Regions from separate parts of the Desulfomicrobium apsheronum genome, predicted to be linked through region 2. Evidence: predicted binding sites of a transcription regulator. Region 2 holds the regulator's gene; each other region holds the start of a gene.

Region 1 (2,191 bases), on a different contig from region 2:
CTCTCGTCAAGGCGCTGTGCCAAATCCTAGGCATTACCCTGGAAAACCTGAAGAAACTTGGCGACAACCAGAGCCAGGCTGAACGCATACTGCTTGAGGGTTTTCAAGAAGGAATGCGTAGTTTGGGGCACGATTTCGACTATATTTTCAATGAACAAAGGTTGTTAGCTGTTAATGGCTAACCCCGAAAGTCGAGTAAGTCTCTCATGGATAGCCGGCCAATCAGACCGGTTCCGTTTCCTCGCGATTTACCAAAACCACCATTTTTCCGTGTTCAGTACAAAAGCGGCCAGTGCCAGGTTGGTCACTGCGTGGGCCAGGACGCATTGCGCCAGGCTCCTGGTTCTGTAGAGCAGCCAGGAATAGGCCATGCCGGCCATGATTCCGGCGAGGATGAAATGGTGGGCCAAGCCGAAGAGCACTGCGCTGGCCAGAAACGAAATCCAGGTGAACGTGCCGAGCGGAACCTTGGCGAATTCGGGGTTGATGACGTAGCGCAAGATGAAGGATCGCCAGAAGATTTCCTCCATGATCGGGACGATGAGCACGGCGCTGCCGATGCGGATGCCGGTCATGGCCAGGCGCAGGTTCGGGTTCGAAAAGACGCCGGGATTGAAGCCCGGAGGTTCGCTCAGCGCTCCGAAGGTCCAGTCCATGTTGATCCATAACACAAAGACCGCAAGGCCCAGCGCGATGCTCCCCAAAGTCTGGCCGCGTCTCTTCAGATCGGCCCAGCACAGTTCCGTGTAGGCCCGTCGACACAGGAAGAGCGCGATGACGGCGACCAGAGGCCTGAGCGGGTAAAGCAGGGCGAAGGTCGATTCCTGGATGCTGATCCAGGCTTTGCCGTCCATGAAACGCAATCCTTCCTCAAGGCCGATGATGACCATGAAAAGGGCAAAAGGCACTATGCGCGGCCAAGCTTTGTCGTTCATTGGTTGGCTGTTAAGCTAAATGTGTGCCTGTATGCAACGTTCCGTTGTGAGTTGAAAACGATTTTGCTGCTGTTTGTCGAATCTGATGGTTGTATTGCAGCGTTTCATTGGGGCAAACGTTGGTCGAAAGCTGGAAAGTAAAACAACTCGTTGTCGGATTATCTTACATTGTTTGGCGTGTGTTTACAATAAGATGAATGATTAAAGGGTAGTGCATATTGGCATTTTTCCTGCTTGAAGAGATTTATAGCCAAGGGGCGTCACAGAGAAAAACAACCGGAGGGACTGATTATGAAATCGCTTGTCAAGGGCAGTCTTTGCACAACAGTGCTGATGTTTTTATTGGCTTCGCCGTCATGGGCAAGTGTTTGGTTGCCGGAACCTGTCTTTCCCAATGCGATCCCGTACGACGAATATTATTCCTACTCAACAAGCATATTGAAGCAACTTTATCCTGGCTATTCGATCTATCCATCAAATCAAGGTTCGCTTAAAGATGAACTCAAAATCTGGTGGGGTGACAGTGAGAGTGCTGAAAAGGCTGCTGGAGATAATGTAAACATCAGGGGTGGATATAGTTTTCCTGATCCTTTGGCATTTCCAAATGATGGTTCGACTACGGAATTTAACACTGATTTGAATATTAGTTGGGTCGTTTCCGTGGATTTGTTGTATAATTTTCTTCAAAGCGAATTCGAGGGATCAAATATACCTGTTTTCGCATTCGATATTAATCAGATAGGAAACCAGCCAAACATGCTTGGCAACGGATACGTTGCGATCACCGATGAATTTGGAACTATTTTTCCTTATGCGCCTGACGCATTCGGGCTTGCAGAATGGGCCTTCGACGGTCTCAACAATGGTGAGTTTGATGAAGAGGCTCTTGTTGAAGTTCCGAACACGAAGACTGTGGAATTCATGGGTACGGAATACTCGTTCGATACAACCGGAACAAACAATGTGGACTTTCTCGTATATGCCCCAACGATGGACCTGTCCCAGTTTATTGGTCAGGGCCTATTCTTCACGGCTACATTCCAGTATCAGCTTTTGAGCGATGGTTTTGAGGATTTCTTCATCCTGGGTTATAGAAGCGACAATCCTCCTCCGCCTCCAGTCCCTGAACCGGCCACCGTGGCCCTGCTCGGATTCGGCATGGTCGCCCTGGCGTTCGCGGGCGGCAAGCTGCGCAAATAGAATATACCGTCCTTGACGCGAAAGAGACTCGGAGTATCGAAGAGATGCTCCGAGTT
Region 2 (2,191 bases):
CTTTCGCTTTCGGCGTTGAGGAATACGAGGAATTCGTTGTCCGAGCTTTCAAGCTGCAGCGCTGCTTCTTCAACGATCATGGGCTTGGGCGAGAAGTCATCGGTTTTTTGGATGACGGGCTTGCGCCTGGTGTCCGCGTCGTCGTCAAAACTCGCGGCGTCCATGCGGGGGCTGTCGCTGCCGCCCTTGCGTCGGCTCTTGTCCTTATCGCGGGTCTTGCGCATCTGGGCTTCAAGCTTGTCCCAGACGAGGTCGACGGTGGAGTACATGTCCTCGCTGTCTTCGCGGGCGGAGATATGCACGTTCTTTCCAGTCAGCACTATATCGGCGACATGCCGGAATTTCTCCACTTCGAGATTGACCTGCAGCTCAGCGTCGGGGGTGCCGGCCATGAATTTGGCGAGCTTGCCGAAGCGGTCCTTGGCGTATTTGCGCAGATGGTCGGAAGGATCGAAGTTTTTGAAATTGAAGGTAATCCTCATGGAAGCCTCCTCGATTGTTGAGGGTCAGCCCTTTTTGCCGTCCGAAAGGGGCGGCCCAAAGGGCGGGATATCAAAAAACCTGTTTTCGCTTTGATGAGGAATCGATCCCCAGCACCGCGCGATATTTGGCCACTGTTCGCCGGGCGATGTTCACATCCAGCCGTTCCTTCAGCACCGAAGCGATTTTTTCATCGCTGTAGGGGTGCTTCGGGTCTTCCTCGCTGACCATTTTCTTTATGATGGCCTTGACCGATTCGGATCCGACCTGGGTTCCATCATCCATTTCCAGCGCGGAATTGAAGAAAAATTTCAGTTCCATGATGCCGTGCGGGGTGGCCACGTATTTGTTCGTGGTGATCCGGCTGACCGTGGACTCGTGCATTTCGATGTCATCGGCTACATCCTTGAGGATGAGCGGTTTGAGCTTGGTCACCCCGTGTTCAAAAAAGCCCCGCTGAAACCTGACAATGCTTTCAACCACTTTATATAATGTTCTTTGCCTTTGGTGCAAGCTCTTCATGAGCCACATGGCGGAGCGCATCTTGTCGTGCAGATATTCACGGTCCGGGCCTTTGACGGCCAGGTGCATGTCGTCCATGTAGTACGGGCTGAGCTGCAACTTGGGCAGGCCGTCGTCGTTCATGACGATGACGAAATCCCCTTCGTATTCGTACACGAAAACATCCGGGCTGACATATATGGTGCTCTCGCTGCCGTAACTGGCGCCCGGCATGGGGTCCAGGGACTGGATTATGTCCAGATAGGCCTTGAGATCCTCCATCTGGATCTTGAACTTGCGCAGGAGCGGTTTGTAGCGGCGCTTTTCGATGTCTTCGAGATGTTCCCCCACCAGGGAGATCAGGATGGGATCGTCCTGGCCCAGCATTTCCAGCTGGATGAGCAGGCATTCCCGAGGAGAGCGCGCGGCCACGCCCACGGGATCGAAGCGCTGCAGACGATGCAGCATGGACTCCACCAGGGCCAGGGGAGAGAGCGTCTCGGAGGCGATGTCCTCGGCGGTGCTCATCAGGTAGCCCTGGGAATCGAGGTTGCCGATGATGGCCTCGCCGATCATCTCCTCTTCTTCGGTGATGTTGGACAGACAGAGCTGCCACAGCAGATGACCATCCAGGGAAGGCTTGCCCGAGAGCCTGGCCTCGTAGGACATCATCTCCTCAAGGGCCTCGGTCTCCTTGAACTGCACTTGCTTGGCGGTGCTTGAAAAATCGCCGAGGTAGTTTTCCCAGTCCGCGTTGCGCATCAGCTCCGCGTCTTCGTAGGAAGTTTCCGGGCGTGTTTCTGCCGGAGCCTGGATTTCGTGCTCTTCTGAAATTTCCTTGACCCCCTCCTCAAGCATGGGGTTCTCAAGCAACTCCTGCTGAACGGCTTCGAGAAGCTCGAATCTGGAGAGCTGAAGCAGCTTGATGGCCTGCTGCAGCTGCGGTGTCATGACCAGCTGCTGCGTCAGCTTGAGGTTTTGTCGGAGTTCAAGGCCCATAATTGATTTGGTTTCACCGTGTCAGAGGATTGCAGGCTAAAAAACTACCCAGTAACGAATCTGCCATAAAGCTTAGGTCCTGGCAATCCTTGGAAAATCGTGTCCGCTAGAGGCTGAATCCTTCACCGAGGTAAACCTTGCGCGCACCCGGGTCGGCGACGATCTCTTCCGGGCTGCCGTTCAGGATGATGCGGCCGTCGTGGACAAGGTA
Region 3 (2,191 bases), on a different contig from region 2:
GTGGTGGCCAGCAGCCTTGAATCCATCGCCCCTTTTCTGCGCGAGTCCACAAGCATCGCGGTCATGACCAATGCCGACGACCCCATTTTGACCCCCGACAACCTCGATTTTCTGAAACGCACGTTCAACGGCCGCCTGACGCTCTATCCGGCAGGGGGGCACTGCGGCAATATTCGTTATCGAGACAACGTCGCGGCCATGCTCGATTTTTTCCGCAAGTGAGACAAACCATGCGCATATTTCTTCTCTGCCTCATCCTCTTCGTCTCCGCCGGATGCGCCACCAACGGACAGCATCAGCCCGGGCCCTTTGAGGCCCCCGTTCATCGCGGCCTGCCGGAGGACCCCACTCTGGAGCGGCATTTTTTGGTGCATGACCCCTGGGAGGGGTTCAACCGTAACATGTACCATTTCAATGCCCAGCTTGATCGCTATGTCTATCTGCCGGTGGTCAGAACCTACGAAGCAATTCTGCCCGACAGCGTTCAGCAGGGTGTTTCGAATGTTTTCAACAATCTGAAAGAAATACCGATTTTCGTGAACTCCGTCCTGCAAGGCAAGGCCAAAAAGGCTTCGGTCTCTTTGGGCCGCTTTGTCTTCAACACGACCATCGGCCTCGGCGGCATCATCGATGTGCTCGGAAATGGCGGCATCCCGCAGGAAAACGAGGATTTCGGGCAGACCCTGGGCTTCTGGGGCGTGCCCCCCGGTCCGTATCTGGTGCTGCCCGTGTTCGGGCCTTCCGGAGTGCGTGACACGGGAGGCGTGTTCGTGGATGCGGCCATGACCATAAACCCATCGTACGGCCTCTTCCAAGACATGAGCTGGATTGCACGCGAGTCGGTGTCCACCGGCGTTTACGGGGTCAAGGCTGTCGATGCGCGTCATCAGGTCAAGTTTCGCTATTACGAGACAGGAAGCCCCTTCGAGTACCAGCTGGTGCGCTTCATCTACTCCAAGAAGCGCGAGCTCGACATCGATAAGTAGTTTTTTTCTTTCCCCGCTGCCTTGAAAAGGCGTGGCGTTCTTCTCGAACGACCACGCCTTTTTTTATCCTTTTGCGAAATTTTAAACGGCAAGAGAATACAGGTCTTGAATTTTGTGGTGCTAACTTGTGTTTGCAGTGCAAATCGTACTTTGCGCTTTTTTTTAAGTATGAAATTGTAACATGCTGAAATCATGATGTCTTATTTTTCTTGCAGACATGGCAGGGCTTTTGCTTTGCCTTGGTCGTCAAAATAACTGGCGAGAATTACGCTTCAAATTATCGAGGAGGAAGAAAGAAACATGTCAGAAGAAAGCAGCAGCGTCGTCATCGACCACGGGAAAAGCCAGTGGTCGGATTTGTGGAAGAAAGAGGACTTCCTTGCCATCTGGCTCGGTTTTATCATTATTTCCGTTTGCGTCCTTGCGTACACGACTTTTGGTCCCAAGGCTGAGTTTGCCGAGAAGATCGCCACCGCCAACCAGATTCAGGAAGCGGAACTTGCCAAGGCTCCGTTCAAGACCATCGCCTGGCACAATGCTCAGGACGCCAAGAAGCTCAAGGGCTCCAGCTCCGCTTTCGGCAAGTTCGCATCCCACTGGACCAAGACGCCCGGTTCCTGGAAGACCAACCCCATGGACTCCTTGATCCGCTCCGAATCCCAGGCCCAGGCTCTGAACGAAAAGGGCATGCCTAAATACGAAGAGGCCAAGGGCAAGCTTGAAGTGGCACTCGCCGCTGCCGTGGCCGCGGAAGAGGCTGCGGCCGGCGCATCCTTCCAGAACCAGGCGCTCAATGACGAGGCCACAGCCAAGATTTCCGAGTGGCGCGACGCACAAAAGGCCGTCGGGGATGCCAAGAAGAAGGTCGGAAACAAGCCCTACAACTACATCCCGACTCTTATCGGCCTGTGCATATTCATCGCGCTTATTTTCGGTGCCGGCATTGCCATGATGGGCAAGAGCGCGCCTGCGTTCCTGCAGGGTTTCGTGATGGTCTTCCTGGTCGCCGTCCTGGCGTACATTCTCGGCGGGCAGGCCATTTCCAAGCAGTACGGATTTGGCGCCGAAGCCTGGGGCGTGCTCCTGGGCATGGTCATAGCCAACACCGTGGGTACTCCCAAATGGGTCCTTCCGGCCTGTGAGGTCGAATTCTTCATCAAGACCGGTCTTGTGCTCCTGGGCGCGGAAGTGCTCTTCAACAAGAT
Region 4 (2,191 bases), on a different contig from region 2:
GGGCCGCGAAGAAGCCCACCGCGATGGTTCCGAATACGCCGCACACGCCGTGCACGGAGGAGGCGCCGACCGGATCATCGATCTTGAGGACCTGGTCGATGAATTCGATGGAAATGACGACCAGGATGCCGGCCAGCAAGCCGATGATCAGCGAGCCCACGGGAGAGACTTCGTAACAGCCTGCGGTGATGGCCACCAGACCGGCCAGCGCGCCGTTCAGGGACATGGAGGTGTCAGGTTTGCCGTGCTTGATCCAGGCGAAGATCATGGCGCCAAGAGCACCGGTGCAGGCCGCCATGGCGGTGTTGACCGCGATATAACCGATGGTGCCGTCAGCGGTGGTGGTGCTGCCGGGGTTGAAGCCGAACCAGCCGAACCAGAGAATGAACACGCCAAGACCGGCCAGGGGGATGTTGTGCCCGGGGATGGCTTTGGCCTTGCCGTCGGCGGTGTACTTGCCCAGACGGGGCCCGACGACGATCGCACCGGCCAGGGCGATCCAGCCGCCAACTGAGTGGACCACGGTGGAGCCTGCAAAGTCGATGAAGCCCATGGCTTCGAGCCAGCCCGCGCCAAGCTCGTCACCACCCCAGAGGCTGCCCCATGCCCAGTGTCCGGAGACCGGATAGATGAGCGCCGTGACCGCTATGCTGACGATGATGTAGGCCGAAAATTTGGTCCGCTCGGCAATGCCGCCGGAAATGATCGTCGCCGCCGTGGCCGCGAACACGGACTGGAAGAACAGAAATGTCAGATCCCATTGTCCGGCTGCGCTGGTCGGATCGACCCCGGACAGGGCAAAACCGCTGGAACCGAAGAAACCCGATATGTCCTGTCCGAACATGATGCCAAATCCAACCAGAAAGAATACCGGCACGCCGGCGGAAAAATCGAGCAGGTTCTTCATGAGGATGTTGCCGGCATTCTTGGCGCGAGAAAAACCCATTTCAACCAGGGCGAAGCCCGGCTGCATGAACATGACCAGAATGGCCGCGATCAGGGTCCAGAGCAGATTGCCGTGTTCCTGCGAGAGCGCTTCGCCTTCGGCAAAGGCCATGGCGGGGGTGAGGGTTGCAAGCAATAGGGTCAAGGCCCAGACTTTTGGTCTGAGCAGGGCGGTTGTTTGTTTTTTCTCTTCGAACATGATGACCTCCGTGGTGGTGAGTGTTGATACCTCCACAAAGCACAGGGGATGCCAAAGTTGTTAACTGTTTGTTTTTTAATATTATATGGTGTTTCGATGTGTTTGCTCCTGCGGTATTTGTTATTTTTGGAGCCGTTTTTCCGGGCAGACTTCGATATAAATTAACATTTATGTATAATATCGCGCTGGTGTTTTTGTGTTCCCGCTTTTCGGACGCCAGTTTTGCGATGATTTTTAGTTTTCTATTTTATTTCAGGTAATTAATTTTTTTTTCAATTTTGATACACGATTTCTGAGCGCTCCGCTGCCGTCGTGTTCAGGATTTTCTTTTCAGGCATGCCAAATTTCACCGAATAATCCTTTTTTGATAAAGCTGTCCCTCGCGGGAGCAACTGTCCGGGCACTCATTTCGATTTTTCCGTCGAGTTATCACTCCACATGGTGTTTTTCGCCGACAAATTTGTTCATTTTTACAAACTAGTCGGCAGCTGTGTTGTCGCAGTTTTACAAAAAAAGACAATTTGTCGTTTGTTCTGTACGAAATTGTAGTGAAATGAATTCCGGTTGCTCAATCGGTTTTCTTAATACCCCGATATGAAATGATTTTTTCTTGTGGCACCGTCCTTGCTCATATCCGACAAAAATGGAGGTGCATTGTGAATCCGACAGATACTGCTTTTATCATCATTTGTGCTGCCCTGGTCATGTTCATGACCCCAGGGCTCGCTCTCTTCTACGCGGGCATGACCCGTTCCAAAAATGCCCTGGGGACCATTATGCAGAGTTTTGCCGCCCTTGGCGTCATCACCCTGGTCTGGATTTTCTGGGGATATTCCCTGTCGTTCGGTACGGATATGAACGGCCTCATCGGCGGCCTGGACTTCGTGGGCATGGCCGGAGTCGGCATGGAACCGCACGAGTCCATAGCCACCAACCTTCCGCACATGGTCTTCATGATCTTTCAGTGCATGTTCGCCATCATCACTCCCGCCCTGATCTCCGGCGCTTTTGCCGAGCGCATGCGTTTTTCCGCCTTCATCATTTTCA

What was found. Region 2 encodes sigma-54, which starts transcription at its own class of promoters, with help from an activator protein. Its sites were predicted from a motif close to CTGGCACGGNNNNTGCTT; they were not measured.
Region 1: a site for sigma-54 is predicted at 1,154-1,171, ahead of BMZ40_RS02600 (PEP-CTERM sorting domain-containing protein). Genes of this name have one in related genera too.
Region 3: a site for sigma-54 is predicted at 1,204-1,221, ahead of BMZ40_RS14315 (YeiH family protein). Genes of this name have one in related genera too.
Region 4: a site for sigma-54 is predicted at 1,182-1,199, ahead of BMZ40_RS05580 (ammonium transporter). Genes of this name have one in related genera too.

What each region holds. Positions count from the first base shown of each region.
Region 1 covers NZ_FORX01000002.1:93,268-95,458, forward strand. The annotation lists gene BMZ40_RS02590 (hypothetical protein) at 1-182, shown strand, start outside; gene BMZ40_RS02595 (CAAX prenyl protease-related protein) at 249-935, opposite strand; gene BMZ40_RS02600 (PEP-CTERM sorting domain-containing protein) at 1,227-2,135, shown strand.
Region 2 covers NZ_FORX01000006.1:83,049-85,239, forward strand. The annotation lists gene hpf (ribosome hibernation-promoting factor, HPF/YfiA family) at 1-482, opposite strand, end outside; gene rpoN (RNA polymerase factor sigma-54) at 553-1,980, opposite strand; gene lptB (LPS export ABC transporter ATP-binding protein) at 2,087-2,191, opposite strand, start outside.
Region 3 covers NZ_FORX01000016.1:101,663-103,853, forward strand. The annotation lists gene BMZ40_RS14305 (hypothetical protein) at 1-222, shown strand, start outside; gene BMZ40_RS14310 (MlaA family lipoprotein) at 231-986, shown strand; gene BMZ40_RS14315 (YeiH family protein) at 1,287-2,191, shown strand, end outside.
Region 4 covers NZ_FORX01000003.1:311,927-314,117, reverse strand. The annotation lists gene BMZ40_RS05580 (ammonium transporter) at 1-1,144, opposite strand, end outside; gene BMZ40_RS05575 (ammonium transporter) at 1,801-2,191, shown strand, end outside.